DNA from 2 places in the Mycetocola zhujimingii genome. Region 2 is predicted to be linked to the other one. Evidence: predicted binding sites of a transcription regulator. Region 2 holds the regulator's gene; the other holds the start of a gene.
The links. The regulator LexA, encoded in region 2, represses DNA repair genes until DNA is damaged. The targets are predictions, from matches to a motif close to TCGAACANNTGTTCGA.

Region 1 (4,418 bases), 1.5 Mb from region 2:
GCTGCTCTTCTCGGCAACCCTCGACAAGGGTGTTGCTTCGCTCGTCAAGGAATTCCTGCCGTCCCCCGCCGTGCACGAGGTTGCCGGCGAAGACCAGGCCTCAGCGACGATCGACCACCGCGTTCTCGTGGTCGAGCACCGCGACAAGGACCGCATCATCGAGGAACTCGCGAACCGCAACGAGAAGACACTCATCTTCTCGCGCACCCGTGCGTACGCCGAGCGCCTCGCTGACCAGCTGGAGGATGCAGGCATCCGTGCCGTATCGCTCCACGGTGACCTCAACCAGGCCCGTCGCACACGCAACCTCGCGCAGCTCACCTCAGGGCGAGTGAACGTGCTCGTTGCGACCGACGTCGCCGCTCGTGGCATCCACGTCGACGACATCACCCTCGTCATCCAGGCTGACGCGCCCGACGAGTACAAGACGTACCTCCACCGTTCGGGCCGTACGGGCCGCGCGGGCAAGGTCGGTACCGTCGTCACGATCATCCCGAAGGCGCGCCAGCGTCGCATGACCGACCTGCTCGGTCGCGCCGAGATCGAGGCTGATTACGTTCAGGCTCGCCCCGGTGACGAGATCATCGAGGAACTCGCCGGTCGCATGACCAATGCGAAGCTCACCGCCTAACAGCTGAGCCGCCAGAACACCCGTTCCGGTCGAGACCACCCGTTCACACGTGTGTTCTCGACCGGGGCGGGTGTTTTCGTGTACCCGGCAGCCTTTTCGGGCCTCTCTAGAACAGCATCGGCTGCTCGGTCGACGGCAGGATGCGCGCACCGGTCGAGCCGTCATCACTCGAGAACGCTGGCCGCTCGCCCGCGTCGTTGCGCAGCATCCCGAGCGCTTTCGAACGGATGCCGCCCGTCGCCGGATCTTCGCGCCCGCGTTCGAGCCCGTGGGCACGGATCAGCGGCGAAATGCGTGCGGCCAGCCAGGTGCGATACTCCTTCGGCGCGTACTGGCCGCGGGCGTAGAGGGCTGTGTACTTCGGGACGAGTTCAGGATGCTGCCGCTGGAGCCAGTGCATGAACCACGGTTTCACTCCCGGTTTGAGGTAGAGCGAGGTGAAGAGCACGCTGGTTCCTCCCGCCGCCTTCACCTGTCGCAGCGCCTCGTCGAGGTGCGCCTTTGTGTCGGTGAGGTACGGCAGGATCGGCATCAGGAAGACGCTGCAGTCGAGCCCGGCGTTGCGCACGGCGGTCACCGTGGCGAGGCGGGCCTTCGCCGACGGCGTGCCCGGCTCGATCGACTTCTGCAGTTCGTCGTCATAGATCGCAATCGACATCGCGAGGTCAACGGGAACGGTCTGGGCGACATCCGCAAGCAGCGGGAGGTCGCGGCGGAGCAGCGTGCCCTTGGTGAGGATCGACAGCGGTGTGCCGGAGTTCGCCAGCGCCGTGATGATGCCGGGCATGAGCGCGTACTTGCCCTCTGCGCGCTGGTACGGGTCGGTATTTGTCCCGAGTGCGACCGGGTACTTGCCCCAGTTCGGCTTCGCGACCTCTTTCGAGAGCACGTCGGCGACGTTGATCTTCACGACGACCTGGTTGTCGAAGTCGTCGCCGGCGTTGAAGTCGAGGTAGCTGTGGGTGGGGCGGGCGAAGCAATAAACGCACGCATGACTGCAGCCACGGTAAGGATTGATGGTCCAGCCGAACGGCATCTGCGACTGCCGCGGGATCTTGTTGAGCGCCGACTTCGCGAGCACCTCGTGAAAGGTCACCCCGGCGAACTCCGGCGTCTGGACGCTGCGCACGAGGTTGTTGAGCTTCGCGAGGCCCGGAAGCGCCGAGGGCTCCTCGGTGCCGAGCTGCTGACCGTCCCACCTCATGCACTCCATTAGAACATGGATTCGAGAAAACCGGGCTATTGAGGAAGCGGACGTGCGCGAGCGCGTTCTAGCCCGCGACCGCTGTAGATCCAGCCCTGCGCTGCAGAAGCTTCTGCAGCGCAGGGCATGGAAGTGCCGCGCTCGGTGAACAGGCCCGCTAGAGCAGGGCCGCCGCCGCCACGATGAGCGCCGCGCCAACCGCCCAGAACAGCACGACGAACACCCAATCGCGGGCGCGGAACGGGACGAGATACCGCTCCGTGCGCGACTCATGCGCGCCGAACGCCCGTGCGTCCATCGCGAGTGCGACTCGCTCAGCGTGCCGAATCGCCCCGACGAGCAGCGGCACGATGTAGCCGAGACCGCGACGGATGCCGGCGAGCGGGCCCCTGCCGCCTGACACGCCCCGAACGCGGTGCGCCCGGCGAATCTGCTCGAGTTCCAGCCGGAACCGGGGCACGAACCGATAGGCGGCGAGTGCCGTATACCCGATGCGATAGGGCACGCGCAGGTGCTGCACCAGCGCCCGAACCAGGTCGGGCCCCGTCATCGTGAGGCCCGCGATCAGCGCGAGCGAGAGCAGCGCCCCGAGACGGAGTGCCGTGGCCAGTCCGATCAGCCAGGCCCCGAGATAGAACCGGTACTCGCCGAGCTGGAACAGGAGCAGCGTGTCGTCGACGCGCGCGGCATCCGTCCACAGCCCGAAGCTCACCGACAGCACGGCAACGACAGCGGGCAGGCCGAGCCAGAGCGCAACCACGAGCCTGGCACTGAGTTTCGCCCCGACGGTGATGAGCAGAAGCGCAAGCAGGATGAACACAAGCGGAGTCGCAATGTCGCGCACGAACAGGAGGTAGAGCATGAACGGCAGCGGCCCGGCGATCTTCGCGAGCGGGTTGAGCCTGTGCAGGAAATGTCGGGCCGTCACTCCGCGTCGCACGGAGTACGGGTCGAGCGCCGCCGTCACGTGGGGCTCCCCGGCAGGTCAGCGACGCGGGTCAGCGACATCCACGACGGATGCCGCGTCACGCCCCGCATCGCCCGCGCAAGTGGGGGCAGAATGAGCCCGGCCCTTGAGAGAAGTTCGCCGTCGCCGAGAATATCCCCGGCGGCACCGAACGCCAGGAGTTGTCCGTCATGCATCACAGCAACGTGGCTCGCGTATTCGGCGACGAGCTGGAGGTCGTGGGTCACGGTGATCACCGTTGTTCCCGAGCGGTGCAGGTCCCGAAGCAGGGTGAGCAGTTCGTTCGCTCGCTGGCGATCCTGGCCGAACGTCGGCTCGTCGAGGACGAGCACCGGGGCGCCGGTGATGAGTGCTGTCCCCACCGAAAGCCGGCGCTTCTGTCCACCGGAGAGAAGGAACGGATGCATGTCGCGGTGCTTCGCCAGGCCGAAGCGCTCGAGCATCGCTGTGACGCGCGCCTCGATCTCATCCACGCTCGGCCCGTCGTCAGAGCGCCCGCGCACCCGCAGCCCGTGTGCGAGTTCGTCGAACACCGTGTTCTCGATGAACTGGTGCTCGGGGTTCTGGAAGACGAAACCGACGTGGTCCGCCAGCATCCGCGCGTCACTCGTCGCAGGGTCAAGATCGCCGACGCGAACCCGGCCCTTCGGCGGCGGAACGACACCGGCAAGAGCCTGAACGAGCGTGGTCTTGCCCGCTCCGTTGGCACCGATCACCGTGACGAAATCGCCCCGGCCGATCTCGAGTGACACGTCACGGATGATCGGGGTGCGGCCGCGGGTCACGGTCAGACCCCGAACGCTCACGGCCGCATCGCTCGGGACGACGGTCGGCTCGGGCCTGCGTTCCGCGAGCGGGGGAAGAGAACGGATGCCATTGAGCGCGGTCGTCAGTTCGTCCGGGGTGAGGGGGAGCGGATCGAGTACCACTCCGGCGCTCCTCAACCGCAGCGCGGCGAGGGTGGCGACGGGCAGCCAGACTCCGAGCGCCGCGACCTGCTCCGCGGCCCCGGCGAGCACTGTTCTCGGGTCGCCCTGGAAGGCGATTTTCCCGGTGCCGTCGAGGACGATGACCCGGTCGACGAGGTCGATGGCCGCGTCGAGGTTGTGCTCGATCAGGACAACCGCGTGCGTCCCCGCCGCCGCGATATCGCGAAGGACCGCGTAGACATCGCTGATACCGGTCGGGTCGAGGTTGGCGGTCGGCTCGTCGAGCACGAGCACCCCGGTGTCCATGGCGAGGGCGCAGGCAATGGCGAGTCGCTGCTTGCCACCGCCCGACAACAGGTCGGGGTTGTCCAGCCGCCTCTCCCAGAGTCCAACGGCACGGAGGGCGCGTTCGGCTCGCTCGAGCACGTCGTCCACGGGGAGAAGGAGGTTTTCCGGGCCAAAGCAGACCTCGTCGAACACCGTGCCGGTGACGAGCTGCGAATCGGGGTCCTGGAAGACCATCGCGACATCCTGCGACAACCGCGACACCGTGGCATCCGCCGTTCGGATGCCGTTGACGAAGACGGATCCTGACAGCGTCGCGGCAACAGCGTGCGGGACGAGCCCGTTGAGTGACAGGGCGAGTGTCGACTTGCCGCACCCCGATGGGCCGAGGATGAGGACGAC
Region 2 (4,418 bases):
AAGGCCGAGGAACTGCGCGGCATCGTTGCAGCGCTCGGCGCAGACACCGTGATCGCCGATACCGAACTCGCGCCAAGCCAGCGGCGTGCGCTCGAGGATGTCGTGAAGGTCAAGGTCATCGACCGCACCGCGGTCATCCTCGACATCTTCAGCCAGCACGCCAAGAGCCGCGAGGGCAAGGCCCAGGTCGAGCTCGCCCAGCTTGAGTACCTGCTGCCGCGACTCCGCGGTTGGGGCGACTCGATGTCCCGCCAGGCCGGTGGCCAGGTGGGTGGCGCCGGCGCAGGTATGGGTTCACGTGGCCCGGGTGAAACCAAGATCGAACTCGACCGACGCCGCATCCACACCCGGATGGCGAAGCTGCGCAAGCAGATCAAGGGCTTCGGGCCGGCCCGCGAGGCCAAGCGCGCGAACCGCAACCGCTTCGAAGTGCCGTCCGTTGCGATCGCCGGCTACACCAACGCCGGCAAGTCGAGCCTGCTCAACCGCATCACTAAGGCGGGGGTTCTCGTCGAGAACTCCCTTTTTGCCACTCTCGACGCAACGGTTCGAAAGACCCAGACCGAAGACGGCCGGCTCTACACGCTCTCTGACACGGTTGGGTTTGTCCGCAACCTGCCGCACCAGCTGGTTGAGGCCTTCCGGTCGACGCTCGAAGAGGTCGCCGAGTCGGATGTCATCGTGCACGTCGTCGACGCCTCGCACCCTGACCCTGCATCCCAGATCAGCACGGTGCGCGACGTCATCGGTGATGTCGGTGCCCGCGACATTCCGGAGATCGTGGTCTTCAACAAGAGTGACCTCGTCAGCGAGGACGACCGGCTCGTGCTCCGCGGACTGGAACCCAAGGGAATCTTCGCATCGGCGCGGACCGGCGAGGGAATCGATGAGATCCTCGCCCGCATCGCCGAACTGCTGCCGAGCCCGACGGTTCCGCTTCACCTTCTCGTCCCGTACGACAGGGGAGACATCATTTCGATGCTCCACCGCCGCGGAAAGGTCGAGAAGCTGGACTACGAGGAAGACGGCACCGAGGTGCGCGCACTCGCGTCGGAGGAACTCGCCGCACAGGTGGCCGAGTTCGCGATCGCCGAATAGCGGCGTCTTCACGCGTTTGGTCGCTTAACGAACGGATGCCCCGGGTCTGTACCCGGGGCATCCGTTCGTTAAGCGGGCGTCAGGCGCCACACCTTGGGTAGCTACACCGCGCGGAGCACCGCGACGATCTTGCCGAGCACGTCGGCTTCGTCGCCGAGGATCGGTTCGAAGTTCGTGTTGCGGGGGAGCAGCCAGGTGTGGCCATCGCGCTGACGGAACACCTTGACCGTGGCTTCACCATCGAGCATGGCGGCGACGATATCGCCGTTCTCAGCGGTCGGCTGCTGGCGGACGACGACCCAGTCGCCGTCGCAGATCGCCGCGTCGATCATCGACTCACCCGAGACCTTGAGCATGAACAGCTCTCCCTTGCCCACGAGCTGACGGGGGAGGGGGAACACTTCTTCAACCTGCTGGTCAGCCGTGATCGGCACTCCGGCTGCGATGCGTCCGACGAGGGGCACCATTGCCGCGTCGCCGACCGGTGTCGAGCTTTCGAAGTCGGCAACGTTTGAGGGGGAGGGCAGGTCGATCAGGATCTCGAGCGCACGGGGCCGATTGGGGTCCCTGCGCAGGTAGCCGCTCAGCTCAAGCTGGTTGAGCTGGTGCGTAACGCTGGAGAGCGATGCCAGCCCGACCGCGTCACCGATTTCGCGCATGCTCGGCGGGTAACCGCGGCTCTGCACTGAGCGCTGAATCACGTCGAGGATTGCCAGCTGCTTCTCGCTCAGGCTCTTGCGGCGGCGCGTGGTCGGCTTCTCTGCCGGCACCCGCTTGGCCTTCCGTGGCGATGGAGCAGCAGATGAAACAGCGGCATCCGGCCCGTTCTCAGCCGTGATATTCGCGTTGTCGAGCGTCATGTCACTCCCGTCTGGCGGGCAGCCCCGGCCAATGTCAGTGGTCACTGGTTGAGTCTCAACCATCAATCGAAACTCTATCCGTCCCAAGGGGCCGCAGCAAAGATTTGTTCGAGTGTGTCGGGCAAATTTCGCAAAAAAGTCCGAAGAAGGACTTGAATGTTCGAACAATCGAATATAGATTCGGAATACAGGTTCGTATTCGGCCCTCCCGGCCGAGGGCCGGATACGAATTCTTCGAATCGCCACACAACAGTTCACAGCACGAACCGGAGGCGCACCATGAGCACCGCAGTCATCACCCCCATTCACTCTCTCTCACGTCCAACCGCACGGCGGCCCGAGGCGCCGCGCCCATCGAACCCGGGCGCACAGGCCATCGTGGGCGACGTGTCAGCGACGATTGCACGCCCCACCGGGCGCATCCGACTCACCCGGCGTGGTCGCGTCGTCCTGACCTCGCTCGCCGCCGCCCCGCTCATCGCTCTCGCGGCCTGGCTCGGACTCAACGCCGGCGCCGCAACAGCGTCGTCGACTCCCAGCTCAGCGTCGTTCGAGTACGTCACTGTCGAACACGGTGACTCCCTGTGGTCGCTCGCGGGCACGCTGGCTCCTGAAGCCGACCCGCGCGACGTGATCGCCGATGTCATGGCCCTCAACCAGCTCGAAACATCGACTGTCGTTCCCGGGCAGAACATCGCCATTCCCGAGCGATACACAACTCCGTAACGCACACCGGAGCGCAAGGCGCGGCGGGTAAACTTCCGGGGTGAGTTCTCTCGATGCCCTGCCCATCCGCGATGATCTTCGTGGCAAGTCCCCGTACGGCGCACCCCAGAAGGTCGTGCCCGTCGCCCTGAACGTCAACGAGAACACGCATCCGATTCCCGAAGACGTGGCCCGCGACATCGTGACCGCCCTCGCCCGCGCTGTTCTCGGGGTGAATCGATACCCCGACCGTGAGTTCACCGAACTACGGATCAGTCTCGCCGGGTATCTCGGGCACGGACTCAGTGCCGATCACATCTGGGCCGCGAACGGTTCGAACGAGGTTCTGCAGCAGGTCCTCCAGGCCTTCGGTGGACCTGGCCGCTCGGTCCTCGGGTTCAGCCCGACTTACTCCATGTACCCGCTGCTGGCCGCAGGCACCGGAACCCGGTGGATTTCCGCCGAGCGAGACGCCGACTATGAAATCTCACCAGAGACCGCCAGCGCCGCCGTTCGCCGCGAAAACCCCGACGTCGTGATTCTCTGTTCGCCGAACAACCCCACGGGAACCCCACTTGGGCTCGACACCATCGAGGCCGTGTATGACGCGACCGATGGCATCGTCGTCGTGGACGAGGCGTACTTCGAGTTCGCCCCGGAAGGAACCCCCAGCGCGCTGTCCCTTCTCGAAGGCCGCGACCGGTTGCTCGTGTCACGAACCATGAGCAAAGCCTTCGCGTTCGCAGGCGCCCGGGTGGGCTACCTCGCTGCAGCCCCGGCCGTCACTGACGCGCTTCGGCTGGTGCGTCTCCCGTACCACCTCTCTGCACTTACCCAGGCCGCGGCGATAGCCGCGCTTGCCCACAGCGGCGAGATGCTCGCCATGGTCGATGACATCAAGCACCAGCGCGACCGCATCAGCACAGGCCTCGCCGACCTGGGCTTCCGCCCGTACCGGAGCCACAGCAACTTCGTGCTGTTCGGTGGCGTCGACGACCCGGCGGCCCTGTTCGATGCGCTGCTCGAGCGAGGCGTGCTCATCCGGGATATCGGCCTCCCCAACCAGATGCGGGTTTCGGCCGGTACCGAGGCAGAGACGACAGCGTTTCTCGATGCCATCGCGGCGGTAAGCTCGAACTCATGAGCCAGCCGCAGCGCATCGCCCGGATCCAGCGTGAGACGAGCGAATCCACCATCGATCTCACCATCAATCTCGATGGAACCGGTGTCAGCGACATCCACACCACTGTGCCTTTCTATGACCACCTCCTGACCGCGTTCGCCAAGCACGCCCTGGTCGACCTCACGGTTCGGGCCACGGGCGATATCGAGATCGATGTGCACCACACGGTGGAAGACATCGGCATCGCACTCGGACAGGCGATCAAGCAGGCACTCGGCACCAAGGAGGGCATCTCGCGCTTTGGAGACGCTCTCGTTCCCCTCGACGAGGCGCTCGTGCAGGCCGTCGTCGACATTTCGGGTCGGCCGTACCTCGTGCACTCCGGCGAGCCCGCCGGGTTCGAGTTCCACCTCATCGGCGGTCACTTCACCGGCTCGATGGTGAGGCACGTGTTCGAAGCCATCGCGTTCAACGCCGCACTCACCGTTCACGTCACCGTGATCGGCGGGCGCGACCCGCACCACATCGCCGAGGCTGAGTTCAAGGCGTTCGCGCGCGCGTTCCGGCAGGCGAAGGCTCTCGATCCTCTCGTGACCGGCATCCCATCGACGAAGGGCGCACTGTGACGGGAT

Region 1: the regulator LexA is predicted to act here: its motif matches at 1,845-1,860, upstream of C3E77_RS12365 (Rv2578c family radical SAM protein).

Annotation. Positions count from the first base shown of each region.
Region 1 is NZ_CP026949.1:2,586,192-2,590,609, reverse strand. Features, by position in the region: gene C3E77_RS12370 (DEAD/DEAH box helicase) at 1-631, shown strand, start outside; gene C3E77_RS12365 (Rv2578c family radical SAM protein) at 738-1,835, opposite strand; gene C3E77_RS12360 (energy-coupling factor transporter transmembrane component T family protein) at 1,993-2,802, opposite strand; gene C3E77_RS12355 (ABC transporter ATP-binding protein) at 2,799-4,418, opposite strand, start outside.
Region 2 is NZ_CP026949.1:1,079,986-1,084,403, forward strand. Features, by position in the region: gene hflX (GTPase HflX) at 1-1,098, shown strand, start outside; gene lexA (transcriptional repressor LexA) at 1,200-1,958, opposite strand; gene C3E77_RS05035 (LysM peptidoglycan-binding domain-containing protein) at 2,238-2,684, shown strand; gene C3E77_RS05040 (histidinol-phosphate transaminase) at 2,725-3,807, shown strand; gene hisB (imidazoleglycerol-phosphate dehydratase HisB) at 3,804-4,412, shown strand; gene hisH (imidazole glycerol phosphate synthase subunit HisH) at 4,409-4,418, shown strand, end outside.